Regions from separate parts of the Micromonospora sp. M61 genome, predicted to be linked through region 2. Evidence: riboswitches for the same ligand, from Rfam matches in the RefSeq annotation. Region 2 holds a riboswitch; the other holds the start of a gene.
The links. Region 2 has a riboswitch for thiamine pyrophosphate ahead of thiE (thiamine phosphate synthase). Riboswitches for the same ligand answer to the same signal wherever they lie in the genome.

Region 1: it holds a riboswitch for thiamine pyrophosphate, as region 2 does, so the genes downstream of both, KBX34_RS20135 (ECF transporter S component) here and thiE (thiamine phosphate synthase) in region 2, are expected to answer to the same signal.

What each region holds. Positions count from the first base shown of each region.
Region 1 is NZ_JAGPYA010000034.1:33,345-41,659, reverse strand. It holds gene KBX34_RS20150 (sugar isomerase domain-containing protein) at 1-746, opposite strand, end outside; gene KBX34_RS20145 (aminoglycoside N(3)-acetyltransferase) at 743-1,549, opposite strand; gene KBX34_RS20140 (alpha/beta fold hydrolase) at 1,579-2,409, opposite strand; TPP riboswitch at 2,518-2,622, shown strand; gene KBX34_RS20135 (ECF transporter S component) at 2,697-3,290, shown strand; gene KBX34_RS20130 (ABC transporter ATP-binding protein) at 3,404-4,840, shown strand; gene KBX34_RS20125 (energy-coupling factor transporter transmembrane protein EcfT) at 4,837-5,637, shown strand; gene KBX34_RS20120 (hypothetical protein) at 5,824-6,276, opposite strand; gene KBX34_RS20115 (MTH1187 family thiamine-binding protein) at 6,571-6,867, shown strand; gene gndA (NADP-dependent phosphogluconate dehydrogenase) at 6,972-8,315, shown strand, end outside.
Region 2 is NZ_JAGPYA010000088.1:1,029-9,343, forward strand. It holds gene KBX34_RS30845 (thiazole synthase) at 1-451, opposite strand, end outside; gene thiS (sulfur carrier protein ThiS) at 448-648, opposite strand; gene thiO (glycine oxidase ThiO) at 639-1,820, opposite strand; gene thiE (thiamine phosphate synthase) at 1,814-2,440, opposite strand; TPP riboswitch at 2,435-2,544, opposite strand; gene KBX34_RS30865 (ThuA domain-containing protein) at 2,836-8,315, shown strand, end outside.

The DNA.
Region 1 (8,315 bases), on a different contig from region 2:
GACCCGCGACGGATGCGGCCTGCGTACCGGGCCTCCAACGCCGTGTTGTGCGCGTCGCCGTCCGGGATGTTCGCCGACAGGTAGACCGGTGGCCGCTCCCCCGCTGCCAGCAACCGCGCCACCACCTCCACGGTGATCTGCTGGGCGAGCAGCGCAGCGGTGATCGAGGAGACCGCGCCGACCGCACCGCCACCGGGAAGCGGCAGCGTCGCGTCGCCGTACGGGGCGCCGTTGTCGAGCACCACGTCGGCGATGTCGCCCAGCTTGCGCCCGGACGGGTGCCGGGAGGTCATCCGACCGGAGTGCTGCGCCGAGGTGATCGCGACCAGCCCGTGGCCACGTTCCTTGACCAGCGTGGCGAACTCCACCATCGCGCCGTTGACCCCGGAGTTCGAGGCAAGCACGAAGACGTCGGTGGGCCGCACCGGCGCCAGCTCGTAGAGGCGGTGTGCGACCGACGGGTCCCGTTCCAGCATCGGGCCCAGCCGATCGGCCGGTTCGCCGCCGAGCAGCACCAGGTCGCGGAGGGCGATCCGGTTGGTCGGCACCAGACCGCCCGCCCGGCCGGCGATCTCCATGGCGAGGGCCTCCGAGTGCCCGGTGCCGAACGCGTGCACCACGCCGTCGGCGCGTACGGCGTCGGCGATCAGATCCGCGGCCCGCCCCACCGCCTCCCGCTGGCTTTCGGCCACCCGGCCGATCGTCTCGGTCACCACGGCCAGGTAGTCCTCGGCACTCACCGTCATGCGTCCTCCGTCGTCCGATTGCGGGCCAACCAGTGCACCGCGAAGTCGACCGCCGCCCGCTGGCGCATCAACCTGCCGGTCCCGGCACCCACCGGGCCGGTGCGAACCTCTCCGGTGGCCTCCAGGGCCGCGCCCAACGCGTCGAAGTCACCCGCGTCGAGCCGTACGTCCTGCCACCACACCCATTCCCGGCCGCCGTCGGCGGTGCGCACCGCAGCGCCGACCCGCTCCCGGGGCGAGCCGGGGCTGCGGTATTCGGCCAGGTGCAGCGAGGTGCTCGCGGAGTGGCCGACACCGAGCAGCAACACGTCGGCGTCCAGGTCGTAGAGCCGGCCCAGCGGGGACTGCTCGCCGAGCATGTCGGCCAGGGCGTGCCCGGTCACCACCTGCTCGGCGGCCGGCCCGAGCGCGGCGAACGACACCTGGGGATGCGAGCTGCGCAGAGCGCCGGGCCAGCCGCGGACCGTCTCGGCGAGCGCCCCCATGAACCGGCTCGGGGTGACCGCCGGGTCGAAGCCGGGCATCTCCGAGCGGATCAGCGGCCACCAGTCCGCCGGCACCGGCGGGTTGCGCCACTGGGCGGGATCGCTGTTCTCCGGTGTGTGGGTGGGCACGACGATCGTGCCGTCCGGACCGAGCGCGTCACGCAGGGCCAGCACCACCGCGTGCGGACCACCGCTGATGAATCCCAGCGGACGGAGGCCGGCGTGCACCAGCAGCGTCGCGCCGGGGCGTACGCCCAGCAGGCGTAGTTGCGCGGCGATCGAGCGGCGGCTGCCCGGCCCGCTGCCGTCCGTCGTCATGATGGCCCTCCCCCGCTGACCCGCACGACTCAGGCCGTTGCGCTGACTCGGGCCAGGACCGCCTCGGCGAGCGGGCCCGGGGCCGCGTCCGGGATCCAGTGGCTCACACCGGCCAGTTGCACGAAGCGGTAGTCCCCGGTGACGTTCGCCGCACACGCCTCGGCGGCGGTCCGGCCGATCGCGACGTCCCGGTCACTCCAGACGTACGTGGTGGGCACCGCGACCGGGCCGACCGCCGCCAGGTCGGAGCGGGACATCGCCCGGTACCAGTTCAGTGCGGCGGTGAGGGCTCCCGGCTCGCGCATCGGGTCGGCGTAGCGGTCCACCCGCGGCCCGTCGCCCACTCCGCCGAGCAATTTTCGCAGCGCGGTGGCGTGCCACGCCAGCAGCACCTTCTCCGCCTTGTCCGGCTTACGGAACAGCGCAATGTACGACGAGCGGGCCTTCTGCTGGCTGTCGTTGGCCAGGGCGTGCGCCATGGCCGCCGGATGTGGCACGGACACCGCCGTCAGTGTGCGGACCCGCGCGGGGTGCCCAGCGGCGACCGCCCAGGCCACGATCGCGCCCCAGTCGTGGCCGACCAGGTGGACGGCGTCCAACCCGAGGGCGTCGAGCACCGCCACCACATCGGCGACCAGCTCGGGGATCCGGTAGTCCGCCACCGCCGCGGGCCGGGCACCCGGCGAGTAGCCGCGCTGGTCCAGCGCGTACGTGCGCAGCCCGGCCGCGTGCAGCGCCGGGACGACCTCGTCCCACTCGCCGCTGTGCTGTGGGAACCCGTGCAACAGCAGGACGGGTACGCCCTCCGGCGGACCACCGGCGGTTACCTCGAACGTGAAGCCTCGCGCGTCAACCCGCATGATCGGAAGCGTACCCAGCCGACGACGGGCCGGCTGCCCGCCGCAGGTCAGGCGGATGCCCTCCTGGGCCAGCGACCCACGTCGGTGTTAGCGTCAGCGAGACAACTTCATATCCGACAGGGGAGCGCACAGCGCTGAGAGTGCGGGCATGCCCGCAGACCCTCGAACCTGATCTGGGTAATGCCAGCGCAGGGAGTTCGGTCGACCTCCAGCCGCGCCGCAGTCCGGTGCCACCGGACGCGGCGTGCGTCTTCTCCTGGTTCGCACTCACGAACTGGGAGCAACACATGAAATCCACCACCGACACACACCGTTGGCGGACCATCGACATCGTGGTCGCCTCGGTGATCGCGGTCGCCTTCGGCGTCATCTTCTGGGCCTGGGGACTGGTCTGGAGCGCCACCGAGGGTGCGTTCGCCTTCTTCCCGCCGGCGCAGGCGCTGCTGTACGGCGTCTGGCTGATGCCGGCCGTGATCGGCGGTCTGGTCATCCGCAAGCCCGGTGCTGCGCTCTACTGCGAGACGGTGGCCGCGGTCCTCTCCGCGCTGCTGGGCAGCCAGTGGGCCGGCACGGTGATCCCGCAGGGCATCGTGCAGGGCATCGGCGCGGAGCTGGCGTTCGCCGCCTTCCGGTACCGGTCGTTCCGCCTGCCCACCGCGGTGGTGGCCGGCGCGCTGACCGGTCTCAGCGCCGCGCTGTTCGACTTCTTCATCTGGAACGTCGACTACGCGCTGGCCGACTACCGCATCCCGTACGCGCTGATCACCATCGTCAGCGCCACGGTGATCGCCGGAGCGGGCGGCTGGCTGCTGACCAAGGCCCTGGCCAACACCGGTGTCCTGGACCGTTTCCCGGTAGGCCGGGACCGCGCCCTGATCTGACCCCACCCACTCGCGTCGATCATGAGGTTGACGGGCGGATGGATCTTCAGAACCACCGTCAACCTCATGATCGACCGTGCAGGGTGGAGCCGGGGCTTGGGAGGGGGTGTTTGGTGGGCGGGGTACTGCTGCGGGGGTTCGGTTGGCGGCACGCCGGGCGGCGCGCGTGGGCTCTGCGCGGGGTCGACCTGCGGGTTGAGGTCGGGGAGCGGGTGCTGCTGCTCGGGCCCTCGGGGGCCGGCAAGAGCACCCTGCTCAACGCGCTCGCCGGGCTGCTACCCGAGGACTCCGGCGAGCAGGAGGGCACCGTCGAGATCGACGGGCTCGACCCCCGCAAGGGCCGGGAACGGGTCGGCATCGTCTTCCAGGACCCGGAAACCCAGCTGGTGATGGCCCGCTGCGGCGACGACGTCGCGTTCGGGCTGGAGAACCGGGGAGTGCCCGCCGACGAGATCTGGCCCCGGGTGGACGAGGCGCTGCACCGGGTCGGCTTCCCGTACTCCCGGGACCGCAACACGGCCGCACTGTCCGGCGGCGAGCAGCAACGCCTGGCCCTGGCCGGCGCGCTGGCCCTGCGCCCCGGCCTGCTGCTGCTCGACGAGCCGACCGCCAACCTCGACCCGGCCGGGGCCGAGCTGATCCGGCAGGCGGTTGCCGGGGCGCTGGACGCCGACACCACGCTGATCCTGGTCGAGCACCGGGTCGCCGAGGCGCTGCCACTGGTCGACCGGGTGGTCGTCCTGGACCCGGGCGGCGGGGTCCGTGCGGACGGCACGCCCGAGGCGGTCTTCGCCGCCCACGGCGCCGCCCTGGCCGCCGAGGGAGTCTGGGTGCCGGGTCACCCCATCGCGCCCCGGCGGGCCACCGCCGCTCCGGGCGAGCTGTTGCTCACCGCCGACCGGCTCGGCCTGCCACCCCGGCTGGCCTCCACCGATCTGGCGGTACGCGCCGGAGAGGCACTCGCCGTACGCGGACCCAACGGCGCCGGCAAGTCCACCCTGGCGTTGCTGCTCGGCGGGCTGCTCCGGCCAGGCACCGGCCGGGTCACCGCGTCCGCCGAGTTGGCCGGCGCGGACCATCGCACTCCCCCGCACCGCTGGCGGGCACCCGCGCTGACCCGCCGGATCGGGTCGGTCTTCCAGGACCCGGAGCACCAGTTCGTCACGAGCACCGTCTTCGACGAGCTGGCGCTGGGCCCGCGCCGCACCGGTCAACCCGAGGCAGCCGTGCGGGAGACCGTAGCCGGGCTGCTGGAGCGACTACGACTGGATCGGCTCGCCGCCGCCAACCCGTACACCCTCTCCGGGGGCGAGGCGCGGCGGCTGAGCGTGGCGACGGCCCTGGCCACCGCGCCCCGTCTGTTGATCTGCGACGAACCGACCTTCGGCCAGGACCGGCGGACCTGGCGGGAGCTGGTCGACCTCTTCGCCGAGCTGCGCGACGCCGGGCACGGCGTGGTCGCGGTCACCCACGACGCGGACTTCGTCGCCGCTCTCGCCGACCGCACCGTCACCCTGCACCGGGCCGTGACCGGCGACCGTGCCCGATGATCAACATCGAACCGGTCGCCGCGCCCGGTGCGCCGTTGGCCCGCCGCAACCCGGTGGCGAAGGTCGCCGCGGCGTTGGTCTTCTCGTTCACCCTGCTGGCCACCCTGGACCCGGTGGCCCCGGCGATCGCCATCGCGCTCGAACTCGCCGTACTCCCGCTGTTCGGCATCCGCTACCGGGTGCTGGCCCGGCGGGCCTGGCCGCTGCTCCTCAGCGCCACCGGCATCCTGGTCACCCTGGTGCTCTTCGCCGCCGACAGGTCCGGTCGGGTCCTGCTGGACGCCGGGCCGGTGTTCGTGAGCACCGGCGTGCTGCTCACCGCGCTCGGCCTGGTGCTGCGGGTCTTCGCGGTGGCACTGCCGGGCGTGATCGTCTTCGCGACCACCGACCCCACCGACCTGGCCGACGCGCTGATCCAGAACGCGAAGGCGCCGGCCCGGTTCGCCATCGGGGCGCTCGCCGCGTTCCGGCTGGTGCCGCTGCTCGGTCAGGAGTGGCAGATGATCAGCATGGCCCGGCGGGCGCGGGGCGTCGACGCGGGACGCAACCCGGTGGCGAAGCTACGACTGTTCGCCTCCACCGCGTTCGCGCTGCTGGTCGGGGCGATCCGCCGGGGCACCCGGCTGGCCGTGGCGATGGACGCGCGTGGCTTCGACGCCGGCACGCCCCGGACCGTGGCCCGCCGGCAGCGCTTCACCCGGGCCGACGGGCTGCTCGTCGCCGGGGCAGCCACCCTGGCCGCCGGCGCACTGACCACGAGCATCCTCCTCGGCAGCTTCCGCCCCCTGATCGGCTGACCTGACCCCTTCTCTCCACGCAGGGCGCCGCCCGGCGTCCGTTCGCGTCGCCGCGCGGGCATGATCCGCACAACATCAGGGATGGTGCTGCTTCGTTGGGCGGTGAGGCAGCACCATCCCTGAAGTTGCTGTCTGCCTCACCGCCCACGGCGTCGGGGACAGCGCGCCGGGTGGGTGCGGGGTCGGTCAGCTGCGGCGGAAGGCGTAGCGGCGGCTCTGGCCGGCTTGTTGACCACGCCCGCCGGCCGAGCGTGTCCCGCCACCCTGCGGCGGTCCGGCGGTCGGCGCCTTCGGTCGCCCGGCGACCTTCGGCAGGTCTGCCACCACCGGCGCGTCGACTGCTGCCGGCACGTCGAACGGCGGCACCAGCTCACCCGGCACCACCGCTGGCGGAGCCGGCTGACTCAGCACCGCCGGCGGAGCCGGCTGACTCAGCACCGCCGGCAGCGCCGGCTCGACCAGCACTGCCGGCTCACCCAACCCCGCCGGAAGCGCGGGATCGACCAGGAGAGCCGGTTGGACCGCGAGATCGAAGTCGGGGCGGGTCGGTAGGAGCGCGTCATGGCCGGCCGCCGTGTCTGTGCCGGCGGACGTAGGTGCGGCTGAACGGGATTTCTTCCGGTTGCGCCTGGCAGGCATCCGGGCCTCCTTCAAAGCCGACCGGCACGGCCGGTCCCGCGCGCCGGCGGTCGGTCGGATCGGCTGACGACCGTCGTCGTGCGACGGTCCAACGGGGAAGGGACTGCTCACCGGGGGTCGGGGCACAGCCAGCGCCGCCGAAGGGCGGGTGGGAGATGCGGGACGCCCGGGAGCGCACGGACCGCGACGCGGGGCGGCGGGCCGGCTCGGAAGTGGGGCGTCAGTTGCGCATGCCCGCACTCTATCGGCACCAGGTGGGGCGGTGCAGCCGATTTTCCTGGCACCATCGGCGGCATGCTGATCGCGTTCTCGATAACCCCGCTCGGTGTCGGTGAGTCCGTTGGTGACCTGGTCGCCGAGGCGGTACGGGTGGTCCGCGACTCGGGCCTTCCCAACCGCACCGACGCCATGTTCACCACCGTCGAGGGTGAGTGGGACGAGGTGATGGCGGTCGTCAAACAGGCGGTCGACGTGGTGGCCGCGCAGGCACCCCGGGTGAGCGTGGTGCTCAAGGCCGACATCCGGCCGGGGGTGACCGACGCGCTCACCGCGAAGGTGGCGCACGTGGAGAACCGGCTGGCCCAGGGCTGAGCGCCATCGGTCGGTGACCGGCTGTTGGGCAGCGCTCCCCCATGGCCCCCGCGTCGCGATACCGTCGCAACACATTGACACGACGGCGAGAGGTGGCGGCACGGATGGTTGAGCAGGCGAGGGCGCAGATTGGTGTGACCGGGCTGGCGGTGATGGGTCGGAATGTGGCCCGCAACCTGGCCCGCAACGGCTTCACGGTGGCAGTGCACAACCGGTCGCCGGAACGCACCCGCAGCCTGGTTGCCGAGCACGGTGACGAGGGCACGTTCGTGCCCGGCGAGTCGATGGCCGATTTCGTGGCGTCGTTGGAGCGCCCCCGCGCGGTCATCGTCATGGTCAAGGCTGGCGCGCCCACCGACGCGGTGATCGACGAGTTGGTGCCGCTGCTGGAAGAGGGCGACATCATCGTCGACTGCGGCAACGCCCACTTCGCCGACACCCGCCGTCGGGAGGAGGCGCTGCGCGCGCAGGGCCTGCACTTCAGCGGCACCGGCGTCTCCGGTGGCGAGGAGGGCGCGCTGCGTGGGCCGAGCATCATGCCGGGCGGTTCCGCCGAGTCGTACGCCAAGCTCGGGCCGATGTTCGAGAAGATCGCCGCGCAGGTGGACGGTGTGCCGTGCTGCATGCACGTCGGGCCGGACGGCGCCGGGCACTTCGTCAAGATGGTGCACAACGGCATCGAGTACGCCGACATGCAGCTCATCGCCGAGGCGTACGACCTGCTGCGGGCCGGTCTGGGCGCGGAGCCGGCGGAGATCGCGGAGATCTTCCGCGACTGGAACAACGGCGAGCTGGAGTCGTTCCTCATCGAGATCACCGCCGATGTGCTCGCGCACACCGATGCGGCGACCGGCCGGGCGTTCGTGGACATCGTGCAGGACCGTGCCGAGCAGAAGGGCACCGGCCGGTGGACGGTGCAGAGCGCCCTGGACCTGGGCATCCCGATCACCGGGATCGCCGAGGCGACCTTCGCCCGGTCGCTCTCCGGGCACGTCGACCAGCGGGAGGCGGCCCGTCGGGCGTTCCCGGACGCGGGTGAGAAGTGGCAGGTCGCCGACCGGGACGCGTTCATCGAGGACGTCCGCCGGGCGCTGCTCGCTTCCAAGATCGTTGCGTACGCGCAGGGCTTCGACCACATCCGGGCCGGCAGCCAGGAATACAACTGGGACATCGACCTCGGCGGCACCGCGACGATCTGGCGGGGCGGCTGCATCATCCGGGCCCGCTTCCTCAACCGGATCCGCGAGGCGTACGACCAGCAGCCCGACCTGTCGACGCTGCTGGTGGCACCGTACTTCGCCGAGGCGGTCGCCGCCGGTGTGCCGAGCTGGCGCCGGGTGGTGGGTGACGCGACCCGGGCCGGTGTGCCGACGCCCGCGTTCTCGTCGTCGCTGGCGTACTTCGACGCGCTGCGCGCCGAGCGGCTGCCCGCCGCGCTGATCCAGGGT
Region 2 (8,315 bases):
CGCAGCCCACGTCGGCGAGCCGGCGGGCGAGCACCGGATCGTCGCTGGTGTACGGCAGGACGGTGAAGCCGTCGGCCACCAGCTCCTCGGCGGCGCGGAGCAGTTCGACCCCGTCGGGCAGCAGCGTCCGCTCGTCGCCGATCACCTCCAGCTTGACCCAGTCGGTGTCGAACGCGTCCCGGGCCAGCCGGGCCACCTTCACCGCCTCGGTCGCGGTGTGGCAGCCGGCGGTGTTCGGCAGCAGCCGTACCCCGCACCGGTCCAGCAGCTCCAGCAGCCCACCGGTGGAGCCCGGCGCGGTGCCCACCCGACGCAGCGCCAGCGTGACCAGCTCGGTGCCGGACGCCCGGATCGCCTGTTCCAGCACGTGCAGGTTCGCGGCGCCGCCGGTGCCGAGGATCAATCGCGAGGTGAACGTCTCCCCACCCAGCTCGAACGTCACGCCGCTCACCCGCCCTGCGCCGCGGTGAGGACCTCGACCCGGTCGCCGTCACGCAGCACCGTGGCCGGCCAGCCGGCCCGGGGCACGACCTCGCCGTTGACCGCGACCGCCACCCCCCGCTGTTCGGGCACGACGTCGCGCACCAGGTCGGCCACCGACGCGCCGCCGGGGACGCTGCGTCCGGCTCCGTTCACGGTCAACTCCACCGGTCCCCCTCCATCGTCGGTTCAGGTCCACCCGTCGCGGCCGTTGTGCGACCGGCCGATCCGGCACCGACGAATCGTTCGGGTCCGAAGGGCGCGAGCAGCGGGTCGGGCACGCCGTCGAGCACCAGCTCGGTGATCAGGTCGGCGGTGATCGGGGTGAGCACGATGCCGTGCCGGTGGTGCCCGGTGGCGGCCAGCACGTCCGGCCGGTCGGGCAGCGGCCCGAGGATCGGCGCGTTGTCCGGCGTGCCCGGGCGCAGCCCGGCGACCGCCTCGACCAGGTCGTACTCGGCCAGCTCGGGCAGCAGGTCGACTCCGGCGCGGAGCAGGCGCTGCACCGCACCGGCGGTGACAGTGGCGTCCGCCCGTTCCTCGACCGTCGCGCCGAGCACGACCTCGCCGTCGGCGCGGGGCACCAGGTAGACGGGTTCGCCGTCGGCGTACCCCCGGATCACGTGCCGGAAGCCCGGCGCGACGCCGTCGGGCGCGCGGAGCCGGAGGATCTGGCCCTTCACCGGCCGGACGGGCAGGCCAGTGAGGGCGGCGGCCCCGCAGCCGGCGGCGACAACCGTGACCGCAGCATCCACATCAGACAGGTGCGCGACCGCCTGCGGCACGAGCACCGCGCCGGCCCGCTGGGCGGCCGTGCGCAGCGCCGGCACCAGCCGCCGGGGGTCCACCTGGTGATCGGTGGGCGCGAGCGCGCCGCCGCGCAGCCGTGGTGCGAGCGCCGGCTCGCGGTCGCGCAGCTCGCTGGGGCGCAGTGGGGTCACCGGCAGGCCCAACCCCTGCTGGTACGCCCAGAGTCGGCGCGCCTCGGCCAGGTCGTCGCCGGTCAGCCCGACCATCAGGGTGCCCTCGGTCCGGTAGCCGATCCCGGTGCCGCTCGCCGCGGTCAGCTCGGCGGCGAATGCCGGCCAGCGGGCGGCGGACGCCAGCAGCAGCCCGGTCAGCTGCCGCTCACCGAAGTACGCCTCGGCGACCGGCGAGAGCATGCCGGCGGCCACCGCCGACGCCCCCGAGCCGGGCTCCGGATCGTGCACCACCACGCGCAGCCCCCGGGCGGCGCAGCGCCAGGCGATCGCCAGCCCGATCGGCCCCGCCCCCACCACCGCGACGTCCGGCCGGGCCCGGTCACTCGATCGCGCTGACTCCGACCGGCCGGTCAGCACGCCAGGGCCTCGATCAGCTCGGCGGTCGCCCGCGCCGGGTCGGCGGCAGCCGAGACCGCCCCGACGACCGCCACCCCGTACGCCCCGGCGGCCCGCAGCTCCGCCACCCGCTCGGCGGTCACGCCGCCGATCGCGATGACCGGCACGTCGACGGCGTCGACGACGGCACGTACGCCCACGGGCCCAATGGGGTCCGGCAGGCCGGACTTGGTGCTGGTGGCGTGGCACGGCCCGACGCCCAGGTAGCTGGCTCCCGCCGCGACCGCCGCGGACGCCGTTCCCGGCGCGCGGGCGGTGGCGCCCAGCACGCCGGCCGGGCCGAGCACCCGACGGGCGGCGGCGACCGGCAGGTCGTCTGCCCCGACGTGCCCACCGGCGGCACCGACCGCCAGCGCCACGTGCAGCCGGTCGTTGACCAGGCAGGTCGCCCGGTACGGCACGCAGAGCGCCAGCACCCGCTGGGCCAGCTCGTACGCCTCGCGGTCGGTGGCGGAATCCTCGACCCGGACCTGCACCACCAGGTCGGCTCGGGCCACAGCGAGGGCGGCCCGGACCACGGTGAGCGGGTCTCGCCCGGGTCGGGTGTCGGTGATCAGATGCAGTCGCCCCAGGGACGGCACGGCAACGCTCCTCCCTGCGCCGGCATTATCCGGATCAGGTTCGACGGTCGGGGGCTGTCAGCCCCCCTCTCAGCCCGGTACACCGGGCTCCCGTGGGTTACTTGCGTGTCACCGTACGACAGATCCGCCGGTCTGCCAAGGCGGGTGTCGACGGGCCGGAATGGCGGATTAGGTTGGGCGCTTCATCCCGGTCCTATTCGGAATGTCGCCCCCCGTTGCAGAACCGTTACCTGCCGGCATCTTGCCGGACATTGAGCCAGCCGAATTAATTTGTTCAGCGATTCGACAAAATGTTGGCGGGGGCACCGTGACGCGGTGTCACCACCGGCTCCATCTGGGAGGGTCTTCGGCGAGCCGGCTCCCGCGATCCCTGTCACTACGACATAGGAGGCGGCGTGTCCCGTTCTCGTCGTGCCCGCGTACCCATCACCGCAACCCTGATCTCCCTGGCCATGGCCTCGACCACCCTGTTCGGCACGCCCGCCCAGGCGGCCGCCCAGGTCCCCCCACGGGATGCGAAAGCCGCAGCCCCGGTCAGCCAGGTGGTGCCGAAGGCGCCAAAGGCCGCCGCCGATCCCTTCTCCGTCCTCGTCTTCTCCAAGACCGCCGGCTTCCGGCACGACTCCATCCCCACCGGCATCGCTGCCATCCAACAGCTCGGTGTGGCCAACGGATTCACAGTGGACAACTCCGAGGACGGCGCCGCATTCAACGACGCCAACCTCGCGAAGTACAAGGCGGTGATCTGGCTCTCCACCACCGGTGACGTGCTCGACGCCGAGCAGCAGGCGGCGTTCGAGCGCTACGTGAAGGCGGGCGGCGGCTACGTCGGCATCCACGCCGCGTCGGACACCGAGTACAGCTGGGCCTGGTACGGCGACCTGGTCGGCGCGTACTTCGCCAACCACCCACAGAACCAGCAGGCCACGGTCAAGGTGGAGGACCACGCCCACCCGTCCACGACCGGGCTGCCGGACCGCTGGTCCCGGTTCGACGAGTGGTACAACTACCAGACCAACCCCCGGCCGGACGTGCACGTGCTCGCCAGCCTGGACGAGAAGAGCTACACGGCGGGCGCCGGTGCCATGGGCGCCGACCACCCGATCGCCTGGTGTCAGGACTTCGACGGCGGCCGATCCTGGTACACCGGGGGCGGCCACACCCGGGAGTCGTACGCCGAGCCCGAGTTCCTGTCCCACCTGCTCGGCGGCATCCGGACCGCGGCTGGTGTCGAGAACGCCGACTGCGGCGCCTCGAAGACCTCGAACTTCGAGAAGGTCGCGCTGGACAGCAACACCAGCAACCCGATGGAGCTGGACATCGCCCCGGACGGGCGCGTCTTCTACATCGAGCGCGACGGTCGCGTGCAGATCGTCAAGCCGGACACCGGCAGCACCGTCACCGCCGTCGACCTGGACGTCTTCACCGGCAACGAGGACGGCCTGATCGGCATCCGGCTCGACCCGGACTTCGCCACCAACAAGTGGGTGTATCTCTACTACGCCCCGAACGACGGGGTCACCCGCAACCTGCTGTCCCGCTTCACGGTCACCGGCGACACCATCGACCCGGCCAGCGAGAAGCAGGTGCTGCGGGTCGACACCCAGCGCAACACCTGCTGCCACGCTGGCGGCAGCATGGCCTTCGACAGCGCCGGCAACCTCTACCTGGCCACCGGTGACAACACCAACCCGTTCGAGTCGAGCGCGTACTCGCCGCTCGACGAGCGGCCGGGCCGCCAGGACTACGACTCGCAGCGCACCTCGGCCAACACCAACGACCTGCGCGGCAAGGTGATCCGGATCCACCCGGAGGACGACGGCACGTACACCGTCCCGACGGGCAACCTCTTCGCGCCGGGCACTGAGAAGACCCGCCCCGAGATCTACGCGATGGGCTTCCGCAACCCGTTCCGGATCGGCACCGACCCGAAGACCGACACCCTGTACGTCGGGGACTACGGGCCGGACGCCAACGCGAACAACCCGGACCGGGGCCCCCGGGGCCTGGTCGAGTGGAACGTCGTGACCCCTGGCAACTACGGCTGGCCGTACTGCACCGGGACGAACGAGGCGTACAACGACTACACGTTCCCGTCCGGCCCGAGCGGCCCGAAGTTCGACTGCGCCGCGCCGGTGAACAACTCGCCCAACAACACGGGCCTGACCAACCTCCCGCCGGTCGTCCCGGCCACCGTCGACTACGGCTACGCCGGTGACGCGCGCTACCCGGAGATCGGCGGCGGTGGCGCCCCGATGGGCGGCCCGGCCTACCGCTACGACGCGGACCTCAACTCCAACCGCAAGTGGCCGGCGTACTACGACGGCAAGGCTCTGCTCGGCGAGTGGAACCAGAACAAGATGTACACCATGCAGGTGACCCCCGACGGCAAGTCGTTGGTGGACATCAATCAGCTGCTCACCGGCATGAAGATGGTCCGGCCGATGGACTTCGAGTTCGGTCCGGACGGCGCGCTCTATCTGATCGAGTGGGGCACCGGGTTCGGCGGCAACAACGACGACTCCGGCATCTACCGGATCGACTACACCGCCGGTGACCGCGCACCGATCGCCGCGGCGTCCGCCAACCCGACCTCGGGCCCGGCGCCGCTGACTGTCACCTTCTCCAGCGCCGGCTCCCGGGACCCGGACGGCGGCGCGCTCACCTACTCGTGGACCTTCGGCGACGGGCAGACCTCGACCGAGGCCAACCCGACACACACGTACGCGACGGCCGGCAGCTACACCGCCCAGCTCACCGTGACCAACCCGAAGGGCCGTACCGCGGTGGCCAACGTGCCGATCACCGTGGGCAACACCGCACCGACGGTGAGCATCGAGTTCCCGCCGGACGGTGGCTTCTTCAACTGGGGTGACCAGGTCCGCTACACGGTCAAGGTGACCGACCCCGAGGACGGGCAGATCGACTGTGACCGGGTGAACCTCCAGGTGCTGCTCGGTCACGACGAGCACGCCCACCCGCTGGAGCAGCACACCGGGTGCACCGGCACGGTCCAGACGTCGCTCGCCTCCGGGCACGGCGCCGAGGCGAACGTCTTCGCTGTCTTCGAGGCCACCTACACCGACGAAGGTGGTGCCGGCGGCGCGGGCGCGCTCACCGGCCGGGACATCGAGATCCTGCAGCCCAAGCAGAAGCAGGCCGAGTACTTCACGGCCACCGGACGGGTGCCGGGCGGCACCGGCGGCGGAGACGCCGGCGTGCAACGAGAGGCCGGCGCCGACACCGCCGGTGGCGGCCAGAGCATCGCGTTCATCGAGGACGGCGACTGGTGGTCGGTCGTCCCGGCGGACCTGACGAACATCACCGAGATCCGGTTCCGGGCCGCCTCGGCCGCCGCCGGCGGTCGGATCGAGGTCCACGCGGGCGCCGTCGACGGACCGGTCGTGGCCACGGCCACCGTTCCGACGACCGGCGCGTGGCAGACGTACACGGACGTGAGCGCGCCGGTGACCGGTGCCGCGAGCGGCTCGCTGTACTTCGTGGCCCGCGATCCGAACGGCGGAACGGGTTCGCTGTTCAACGTCAACTGGATGGACTTCGTCGGCCGCGGCGTCACCGAGAACGCGCCGCCGGTGGTCACCGCCACCGCGACCCCGGCCACCGGCACCGTGCCGGTCACCGTCGAGTTCGACGGCACGGCCACCGACGCCGAGGGCGACACCCCGCTGACGTACGCCTGGGACTTCGGTGACGGAGGCTCGGCGACCACAGTGGACGCCAGCCACACCTACACCAACGCGGGCACCTTCACGGCCACCCTCACGGTGACCGACAGCAAGGGCGCCAGGTCGTACGCGACGGTGCCGGTGCGGGTCGACGCTCCGGACACGTCCTGCTTCGGGGCGCGTTCGGACGACTTCAACGGCAACAGCCTCGACAAGGAACGCTGGACCAGCGTGGTCCGGGAGAACCAGCTCTACTCGCTCAGCGGCGGCGCGCTGCGGCTGCCCACCGCGGTGGGCGACCTCTACGGTGCTCGCAACGACGCCACCAACCTGGTGCTGCAGGCGGCTCCGACCGGCGCCTGGGAGATGACCACCAAGGTCACGCTGCCGGTGACGGCGAACTACCAGCAGGCTGGCGTGCTGGTGTACGGCGACGACGACAACTACGCCAAGCTGGACCTGCTGTACAACGGCAGCCGGCGGGTGGAGTTCATCCGGGAGACGGCCGGTACGCCTCGCAACGAGGCCGCCGACAGTGCCGCCGCACCGGCGGGTGACACCGTGTACCTGCGGATCACCAGCGACGGGACGAACCTGACCGCCGCCGCCTCGGGCGACGGGCAGACCTTCACCCCGGTCGGCCAGTCGGCAGCGCTCGCCGGCATCACCAACCCGCGGATCGGGGTCTTCGCGCTCAACGGAGGCACCGAGGCGCCCGTGGTCGACGCCGCGTTCGACTCGTTCCAGGTCACGCCGGACGCCCCGGCCGGCCCGGTCGACCCGTCGGACGAGTTCACCGGTTCCACGCTGGACAAGTGTCGCTGGGACGCCATCACGCGGGAGGACCCGAACGGTTACCGGGTCACCGATGGCGCGCTGCGGATCGACGTGCCCAACGGTGACATCTACGGCACCGACAACACCGGGCCGAAGAACTTCATCCTCCAGACCGCGCCGTCCGGCGACTGGACCCTGGAGACGAAGGTCGACGGCAGTCTGCTGAACGAGCAGTACCAGCAGGCCGGTCTGCTCGTGCAGGCCGACGACGACAACTACCTGAAGTTGGACTTCATCGCGGACAACCAGGCCGGCCAGGCGGTGACGCGGCGGATCGAGTTCCGCAGCGAGATCGCCGGGACGGTGCAGAACCCGCAGCCGGAGGCGGCCAGCCTCACCTCGGCGGTGTGGCACCTGCGGCTGGCCCGCACCGGTGACACGTTCACCGCGTCGTACTCGGCCGACGGGACTACCTGGACCGCGTTGGAGGCGCTGACGAACAGCGCGGTGGGTGCCACCCCGAAGGTCGGGTTGTTCACCCTCGGCGCCAACCAGACCGCCTCGAAGACCGCCGTGTTCGACTACTTCCGGTTGAGCACGAAGGTCGCCGACGAGACCGCGCCGGTCACCACGGCGACGGTGTCCGGCACCCCGACCGAGGGGTGGCACACGGGGCCGGTAACGGTGGCCCTCGCCGCCACCGACGAGGCCGGCGGTAGCGGGCTCGCCAGCACCGAGTACCAGTTGGACGGTGCCACCACCTGGACGGCCTACACCGCTCCGGTGGCGGTCAGCGGGGACGGCGAGCACGAGGTGCGGTTCCGCTCGACCGACCAGGCGGGCAACGTGGAGTCGACGAAGACCGTCTCGGTCAAGATCGACACCACAGCGCCGGTCACCACGGCGACATTTGCTCCGGCGAACGACGCCGGCTGGCACAACGGGACGATCCCGGTCGTGCTGGCCTCGACCGACGCCGGTTCCGGCGTCAAGACGGTGGAGTGGTCCCTGGACGGTGGCACCTGGACGCCGTACACGACGCCGGTCGAGGTGACCGGTGACGGCCAGCACGAGCTGCTGTTCCGCTCGACCGACAAGGCGGGCAACGCCGAGACGCTCAAGTCGGCGGTGCTGCGCATCGACGGCACGAAGCCGACGCTGCTGGTGTCCGGGATCGCCGACGGCCAGCTCTACGGTGACAGCCAGGACGTTCGGGTGTCCTGGCAGGCCGTCGACCCGACCTCGGGCATCGCGTCCGTGGTCGGCCAGCTGGACGGCAGGGCGTACGCCAGCGGCACTCTGCAGGCCATGTACGAGCTGCCGCTCGGCCTGCACGAGCTGACCGTGACCGCGACCGACAAGGCGGGCAACCAGACCACCTCTGCGGTCCGGTTCTTCGTCACCACCTCGTT